DNA from 4 places in the Salinicoccus sesuvii genome. Region 2 is predicted to be linked to each of the others. Evidence: predicted binding sites of a transcription regulator. Region 2 holds the regulator's gene; each other region holds the start of a gene.
The links. Region 2 encodes CtsR, which represses protease genes until heat stress. Its sites were predicted from a motif close to ATGGTCAATAAAGGTCAAACA; they were not measured.
Positions count from the first base shown of each region.

Region 1 (2,184 bases), on a different contig from region 2:
GTACAGAATGGAAAATGTTCCTAGTGCGAAACAGTAGTAGGTGAAGATAATCAAGTTGCCGTGTTCCATGATACCCTGTAGCCACTTCAAACCGAAGTATGTGGCGATGATGGCCGCAATGAACGATAGGGCATAAGGGAGGGCGAGTGTCGTGAGTTCAGGATCACTGGCTATGTCCCCAATAGAGATGAGTGCTGTTCCGAGTGATACTGGGATATAGAGCAAGAAAACAAACCGCAGTGCGTTCTTCTGGTTCATTCCGACACTCATCGCACCGACAAGGCTGGCACCGCTTCGGCTGATACCAGGCATGAGTGCAACACACTGTGCAATACCGACGATGATTGCATCTTTTAAATTCAAATCACCGTCTCGTTTGACACCCCTTTTATTCTTGATGAACCAAAGGGCAACACCAGTTACAAGTAGCATCACTCCAACTGTCAGCATGGAAGCACCGTCACCGATAATGTCTCCGAGCAGAATACCGAGCACACCGACCGGAATGGTCGCAATGACGAGATAGATAGTGTAGCGGAAGTCTGTCTTCGCTTCCGCATCACGTGCGCCTTTGAACAAGTAGCGACTTAAATTCACAATGATTGCTGTAATATCCTTTCGATAAATATAAAGCACCGCAATCAGTGAAGCAGTGTTCAAAAGTATTTCAAAGGATAGCCCTCTTGCCTCTATGCCTAAAAGTTCACGGGCAATGACCAAATGTCCGCTTGATGAAACAGGTATAGGTTCTGTAAAGCCTTGCAGCAGTCCCAAAAATATGTAACGTATAATTTCAATGATATCCATTTTCAAACCTCCTAAAGACTTAGCTTATAATATAAAATAAATACCCGATAAAAGCTATTGATTACTTGAAAAATAATAGGGTAAGTGTATAATATAATTAAAGGTCAAAAAAGGTCAAATAAATTACGAATGCTTTTCTTTAAAGTAATTGAACACTATTTCAGTAAAGAGGTGAGGTAAATGGATATTAACAAGATGACCTATACCGTCCAGTCCATCATCGAACGCGCACAGTCGCTATCAGTGGATATGAAGCTCCAGTCGATCGAGGTGGAAGCGATCATGAAGGCACTGCTAACCGTGGATGACAGCATGGCACGCGACGTGCTTGAACGTGCCAATATCGATGTCGACCAGATGCTTGATAGATATGACGATAAGTTATCCAAATATAATGTCGTCAAAGGCGATAATGTCGAATATGGCCAGTATATGTCGAACGGCTTTACCCAGCTTGTAAACCGTGCTGAGAAAATCATGGCAGAGATGGAAGATGAGTACGTCTCAGTCGAACATATGCTGCTTGCAAGTATACAAACAGAAGCTGTAATGAAAGAAGCGGTCGGCAATAAAGAAGAAGTGATCAAAGAAATCATCAATAAAGTCAGAGGAGGGAATCGTGTGACAACACAAAATCCGGAAGTTCAATATGAAGTGCTTGAAAAATATGGACGCGATCTGGTGGAAGAAGTGCGCAGTGGGAACGTGGATCCCGTCATCGGACGGGATGAAGAAATCCGCAACTCAATCCGTATCCTAAGCCGTAAACGCAAGAACAATCCTGTACTGATTGGTGAGCCGGGTGTCGGTAAGACAGCAATTGTGGAAGGCTTGGCACAGCGCATTGTCCGCAAGGATGTACCAGACAGCCTTCTAGATAAAACCATTTTCGAACTTGACCTTTCTGCACTGGTTGCAGGGGCCAAGTTCCGTGGCGAGTTCGAAGAACGTCTCAAAGCGGTGCTTAAGGAAGTAAAAGAATCGGATGGCCGCATCATTCTATTCATCGATGAAATCCATATGCTCGTTGGTGCAGGCAAGACGGAAGGGGCCATGGACGCCGGCAATATGCTAAAGCCGATGCTCGCTCGGGGTGAGCTCCACTGCATCGGTGCGACGACGTTAAATGAATACCGAGAGTATATCGAAAAGGACTCTGCGTTAGAACGCCGCTTCCAAAAAGTGCAGATTCCAGAACCTGACGTCGAAGACACGATTTCCATACTACGCGGATTGAAGGAACGTTACGAAGTACATCATGGTGTCAGAATTACGGACCGTGCCCTCGTGGCCGCAGCAGAACTATCAGACCGTTACATCACTGATCGTTTCCTCCCGGATAAGGCGATAGACCTCATGGATCAGGCAAGTGCTACG
Region 1 is NZ_JBHRWV010000008.1:4,959-7,142, reverse strand. Features, by position in the region: gene ACFOJ8_RS08835 (undecaprenyl-diphosphate phosphatase) at 1-807, opposite strand, end outside; gene clpB (ATP-dependent chaperone ClpB) at 988-2,184, shown strand, end outside.
Region 1: the regulator CtsR is predicted to act here: its motif matches at 908-928, upstream of clpB (ATP-dependent chaperone ClpB).

Region 2 (2,184 bases):
CAAAAGCATAACCGACCTCAGACTCTATTTCATCATCGATTTCATTTGCCTTGTTATAGAGTGACATCAGGGGTATCCCAGCACCCATCGTTTGAATCCGCAGGTGGTCTTCTTCATTAATCATGATTGAGACAGACTCTGCTTCATCTATATAGCTGATCAGACCCCGCTTAGTGAACAATGGACTGATCAGATGTTTTTCGACAAGTAATGCCTTGTCTTCAAACTGAAGTGCGTCCATCTGTACACGTCTGTACCCTGTCAGTACGTCATCCAATCTACTTAATACGGGTTCAATCTGTGTAACATCATCCATCATGTGCGGAAAAGGCAAATTACTGATATTTCTGGCTAGACGGACACGCGTCGACATCTCGACAGGCAGTTCTGCTGCGTTTTGCACCCATGGACTGATATGGCTATGCTCCATTATTGCCACCTGCCTGTTCCAGCGCCCTGATTTCATCACGTACGACGACTGCTTCTTCAAACTCCTGAGTTTCAACGAGTTGGGCGAGTCTTTCTTTCAAAGCTTCAATTTTTCTTTTGGTCTGCAGCTGGGCCTGGGATTTCATCGGTACTTTACCGACGTGTTCCGACTGATATGCTTGTACACGGCTCACAATATCCGGCACCTGAGCTTCAAATGTACCATAACAGTCCGGACATCCGAACTTGCCTTTGTGCACGATGCTGTTGAGTGTCGAACCGCATGTTTCGCATTGTTTCGGTTGCTGCTTGGCTTGGTGCAATGATGGATGCTGTGACAGTGATTGTAGCAGTTTCTGGATATTGAACGTATCATCCGGATAACTGAAGTCGTTCTCAAACGATGCATTGGCACATTGTTCACAAAGGAGCTTTTCTGTCTTTTCAAGACCGTTACCTTTTGATATGTGGATGGTTGCTTCTCTTTCGTTGCAGGATTCGCATTTCATTCAATCACTCCTCACTATAGAGAATGACATCAAGCACCCTCATCAGAATATTTGCGCGTAGACGATCACGGTACGGCAAATCGAGCATCAGACTTTCTCTTTCCAGTACTGCATCTATAATTTTTGCTTCTTTGTGCGTAATCACTTTATTCTCCATCAGAGACTGTACAATGCGGCTGGCATTCTGTTGCGATATGCCATCTCCAATGAGTTGCTTCAAGCGGGTCAGATAATCCGATTTGGAGTGTGTTTCTACTTTCGTAATACGGATGTATCCACCACCGCCCCTTTTACTTTCCACCGTGTAGCCATGTTCATTGGTAAAACGGGTTTTTATTACGTAATTGAGCTGCGAGGGAACGCAGTCGAACTTCTCAGCGATGTGTGCCCGTTTTATTTCAACCACTTCACCGCCGGACTGCTCAATCAATTGTTTGAGGTACTGTTCAATTATATCCGACATATTGCGCATTGGATCACCCCTTTTGACCTTCTTTGACTAAATTATATATCCTATATGCGAATATGGCAAATGGAATGTTTTGCAAATTCACTCTTTATATTTGTAACCGTTTGCATTATAATTGATAAGGATGTTCTACAAATCGTACATGTACATAAAGAAACACTCTGTTATATAATGTACAAAACTTACTATTTATGAGGTGACAGATTTGAATATTCTTATGGGTATCGTCGGCATTGCATTTACATTCCTATTGGCATGGATTGTCAGCAGTGATCGTAAGCGCGCTTTCAGCAAATGGAAAAACATAGTGGTTCTTCTCGTAATACAATTAGTTCTCGCTTTTATTCTTCTTTCAACCGGTTTCGGAGAAGCACTAATTGGCGGTCTCGCAGCAGGCTTTAATGCATTGCTCGGATTTGCCGCCGAGGGTGTTTCATTTGTTATGGGTGATTTGACCACACTTGAGGATGGTTCCGCAGCAGACGTTTTCCTATTCAACGTCCTCTTGCCAATCATCGTCATTTCAGCATTAATTGGTATTCTTCAGTTCACCAGAATCTTGCCATTGATTATTCGTGGTCTTGGTCTACTATTGACGAAAATTACGGGCATGGGATATCTTGAGTCCTACAATGGTGCTGCTTCAATGATTCTTGGACAGTCTGAAGTGTTCATTTCACTCAAAAACCAGTTGCCGCACCTTCCTAGACACCGACTTTACACATTGTCAGCACAAGCGATGAGTTCAGTTTCACTCTCCATCGTTGCAGCCTATAT
Region 2 is NZ_JBHRWV010000001.1:58,132-60,315, reverse strand. Features, by position in the region: gene ACFOJ8_RS00385 (hypothetical protein) at 1-430, opposite strand, end outside; gene ACFOJ8_RS00380 (UvrB/UvrC motif-containing protein) at 420-938, opposite strand; gene ACFOJ8_RS00375 (CtsR family transcriptional regulator) at 943-1,410, opposite strand; gene ACFOJ8_RS00370 (NupC/NupG family nucleoside CNT transporter) at 1,613-2,184, shown strand, end outside.

Region 3 (2,184 bases), on a different contig from region 2:
GCCGATAGCGCTGGCATTAACGAGCACGCCTGGCGTCACTTCGGCCTGCTCTGCGTAACGCCTGAGCATACGCGTTACATCTATTCTAGAATTATAAATGGCTTCTTTGTGTTCATCGGTCCACCTTTCCTGCAAGGAGGCACCAGCAAGGTTGAAGATGACATCTACTTTTAAAGGCATCTCCTTCATCCAAGAATCATCTTCGGGATAATCCGGATTGTATTCTACATAGTGTACGTATGGGTGTTCAGAAGTCTTTTTGCTACGGGTAAGTATATAGACGTGGTCGTACTCCTGCCTTAGTATTTCTGCAAGTTTGGATCCAACAAACCCTGTACCACCAGTAATCAGTGCATTCATATCATCACGCTCCTTAGTGTGATTATAACCTTTAAAGGCAGTCCATAATCGATAATCGAAGAAAAAAATAAAAAAGGCCGAGGATTTCCTCGACCTTTTCGAACCATCAGACTAGTTCTGGAGTTTTTCAGGCTCCATTACTTCGTCGACGATACCATATTCTTTTGCTTCTTCGGCGCTCATGAAGAAATCGCGGTCCGTGTCTCTCTCAATCTTATCGAGAGGCTGGTCTGTACGTTCAGCAAGAATTTTGTTCAGTTTCTCTCGTGTTCTCAATATGTGCTTAGCTGCAATCTCGATTTCTGTCGCTTGTCCTTGCGCACCTCCAAGTGGCTGGTGAATCATCACTTCAGCGTTTGGCAGTGCAAATCTCTTACCTTTAGCACCTGCAGCCAATAGGAAGGAGCCCATTGAAGCAGCCATACCAAGACAGATTGTCTGTACATCCGGTTTGATATGCTGGATTGTATCGTAGATTGCCATGCCAGCAGTAACACTACCTCCTGGAGAGTTTATATATAGGAAAATATCCTTTTCAGGATCCTGAGCCTGCAGGAAGAGCAACTGACTAACTACTGAGTTCGCAACATTATCATCAATGCCTGTACCGATCATGATGATTCTGTCTTTCAGTAATCTTGAGTAGATATCATAAGCACGTTCCCCGCGATTCGTCTGTTCAATAACTGTAGGAATGAGATTCATTCTATTACCTCCTGATAATATGTTGAGTTTGTTTTACTGATTCAGTTATACCACATTAGTCAAATAAGGTCAAAAGAAACACTTTGTAGTCCGCAGGGTAAAATTAAGGCTTTAATTCGTGGTTGTTTATTGCTATACTTATATTTGCTTTATTGCGAATCCGCAACATAATTTAATCATACCCCCGTGGTGTAATGGATAACACGTAAGATTCCGGTTCTTGAGATGGGAGTTCGATCCTCTCCGGGGGTGCTAGATCGAGGTGGGCCGTGTGAGTGGCGAACTTGAGGTAATTGAAGCTCCAGATAAAGTCCTTGGCGAAGATTTTGTGCGCGATGTATTCTACATTGCTGTCAATTGTGGCAAGATGCTGTTGGAAAGTGGAGCTGAAACATATCGGATTGAAGATACGATGCTGCGCATCGCATCCAGTTACGGTATTGAAAATGCCCAAGTATTTGTCACTCCCACGGTCATTATTTTTTCTCTGAATGATTATGCCCTGACACAGACCGTACGCATCGATGAGCGGGCCAATAATTTGGAGAAGATAATGAGTGTTAATGAACTATCTCGCCGTATTTCGGCAGGACTGCCTTTGAAACAGGCAATCAGCAGACTTGAGATGATACATAATACGGATTTTTTCCCTTTCTGGCTCGTCGTCCTCTCAGGTGGGGCCATCGGTTTCCTCTTCCTGTTGCTGTTCGATGGCGTTGTTGCAGACCTGCCTGCCGCTTTCATAGCGGGCGCAGGTGGCGTGCTTATCATGGAAGGCATCCAGCGTTATACGAGGGTTAAATTCTTTACTGAGTTTTTCGCGTCACTATATATAGCTATCGCATCAATCATTCTTGTCAATAACGGCTTTGGTGTTATGCTCGACACGATTATCATCGCTGGAGTAATGCCACTTGTGCCGGGTGTATTGATAACAAATGCAATCCGTGAGATGATCCGGGGTCACCTGATGGCTGGGGTGATTAAAGGGGCAGAAGCAGGTCTGACAGCCATTGCCATTGGGGCAGGTGTTGGTCTGGTGTTCCTGTTGGTATAGGAGGGAGAGAATGATTTATTTCTATCAATTCGTGCTTAGTTTTTTCGCCTCGGCAAGTTTTG
Region 3 is NZ_JBHRWV010000008.1:143,389-145,572, reverse strand. Features, by position in the region: gene ACFOJ8_RS09700 (TIGR01777 family oxidoreductase) at 1-360, opposite strand, end outside; gene clpP (ATP-dependent Clp endopeptidase proteolytic subunit ClpP) at 472-1,065, opposite strand; tRNA gene ACFOJ8_RS09690 (tRNA-Arg) at 1,246-1,317, shown strand; gene ACFOJ8_RS09685 (threonine/serine exporter family protein) at 1,337-2,122, shown strand; gene ACFOJ8_RS09680 (threonine/serine exporter family protein) at 2,133-2,184, shown strand, end outside.
Region 3: the regulator CtsR is predicted to act here: its motif matches at 1,121-1,141, upstream of clpP (ATP-dependent Clp endopeptidase proteolytic subunit ClpP).

Region 4 (2,184 bases), on a different contig from region 2:
GCTTCTCAAGCTGGATTTCCTGATACTTGAGATTTGCTGCCTTTTCATAATCTTCACGCTCAGCAGCTGCATCTTTTTCCTGGGCGATTTCAGTTAAACGCTGCTGAATAGTCGTCGCGTCTCCTTCTGCGTTGGAAAGATTTAGACGTGACCCGACTTCATCCATAAGGTCAATCGCCTTATCTGGCAAGAAACGGTCTTGGATATAGCGGTCAGATAAGCTGACAAACGCATGAATGGCCTCGTCGCTATAGCGCACCTCATGGAACTTCTCGTATCGATCTTTAATACCTTGGAGAATCATTTCCGCTTCTTCGAGCGTAGGTTCTTTAACGATAATCGGTTGGAGTCGGCGCTCCAGTGCTGCGTCTTTCTCGATCTGGCGGTACTCTTTAAGCGTTGTCGCACCGATGATTTGCACCTCACCGCGTGCCAGTGCCGGCTTTAGGATGTTACCAGCATCCATCTGTGACCCTTCGGAACTTCCAGCACCGACAAGCTGATGTATTTCGTCGATAAAGAGAATAACCTCTTCACGTGCCTGGAGCTCTGCAATTAGTTGCTTCAAACGCTCTTCAAATTGTCCACGCATTGTTGTATTGGCCACAAGGGAAGCAACATCAAGCACGTAGATTTCCTTGTTTGTCAGTTTAGCCGGAACAGCACCTTCGACAATTTTTAATGCCAAACCTTCTGCAATTGCTGTCTTACCGACACCCGGCTCACCGATCAGTACTGGGTTATTTTTATTTCTTCTGTTCAATGTTTCGATAACGCGCTTGATTTCTTTATCACGTCCGATAACTGGGTCAATGTTACCACTTCTAGCTTCGTCAGAGACATTTTTGCCCAGTTGATCGAGCAAACCATTCTTCTCGTTACTCTGTCTTTGTTTCGTTTTCGTTCCGGTTTGACCGGCGCCATTTCCTTGGAAATATTTATTATTGCCATTATTATTTTCAAAAGAAGAACCGGAGAAGAAATCGTTGCCACCCATCATCTGGCTTCTGATTTCATGGAAACATTCATTACACAAATGTACTTCAGTCTGTTGGTGGTTGATGTTCATTGATAGATTGACGTGAGCATCATTAAGACCACAATTTTGACATTTCATGTGTTATTCCTCCTTGATTTAAAAAAATTAGCCCATCAATTTGTTTGACTAAATTTGACTATAATAATATTATAAACCTCTTTATCTATTGATACAACAAAGATGCTCATAATTAAATTGAAATATATTCAATTAAAATCATAATTACTGACTATTTTTGACTATTTATATTATATGATGATGCACTTTTGCCTTCAAGTTTTGAGCTCACAAAAAAGAAGCCTTTCGGCTCCTGCGAGGTATACTATTTTCTCCAGAATGTACTACATTCTGCTTTATCTTCAATGTTGAATGTTATTAATTTTTCGAGCAATACGTAATCAATAGGCATATCCCAAGGTACACGAATAATATTGTTAGTGTAATCATAACCTGCCTCTTCAATAGACCCTATATTGTGAATGATGCCCGCTGCCTCAGGTGCAATAGCAAAATGTTTCTTCGATACACTGAACCCGATAATATATGTCCCGTTATGCGTAAACATCGGTTGGTTCCACTTTACTACCGTATCCAGCTCAGGATAGTTTTCCTGAACCCACTCGAGCGTTGATTTCAGTTTTTGTCTGTACTCCAAATCAGCCATTTTGTCTAAAAAGGCGTGGTATACCTCCATGCCAATTCCCCCTTCGACTTCTGTGATTAACTTCATTATAAACCATCAGAAACAATCAGCCCATATTGAATACTGCCAAAATAAAACCTTTCCAGTGTTGTTTCAACTGGAAAGGTTTATATCATTATAGATTAATTGTGACATCTGCATTTTCACGAAGTTCATCAGCATAGTTGCGGGTAGCCTCATTTGCTTTCTGCTCCCGAACGTTGGCCTCCAGATTATCCTCCACTTCTTCAAATGGTGGCAGCTCTTGTTCTCCACCCGTTTCTTCCTGTTCCGCTACTGCATCGTCGTAGACACTTTGGAGCTCTTCCTCAGTAACTTCGATTTCACCAATTTCTTCATCTAGCAGTTTATCTTGACTCAATCCATCACTGAGTTGCATGCGCACTTCTTCTTCCGTCAGACCCTGCTCTTCCAGTGCAGCGAAGAGTTCATCTCTTGATTC
Region 4 is NZ_JBHRWV010000008.1:273,815-275,998, forward strand. Features, by position in the region: gene ACFOJ8_RS10345 (ATP-dependent Clp protease ATP-binding subunit) at 1-1,117, opposite strand, end outside; gene ACFOJ8_RS10350 (iron chaperone) at 1,362-1,733, opposite strand; gene ACFOJ8_RS10355 (SurA N-terminal domain-containing protein) at 1,858-2,184, opposite strand, start outside.
Region 4: the regulator CtsR is predicted to act here: its motif matches at 1,159-1,179, upstream of ACFOJ8_RS10345 (ATP-dependent Clp protease ATP-binding subunit).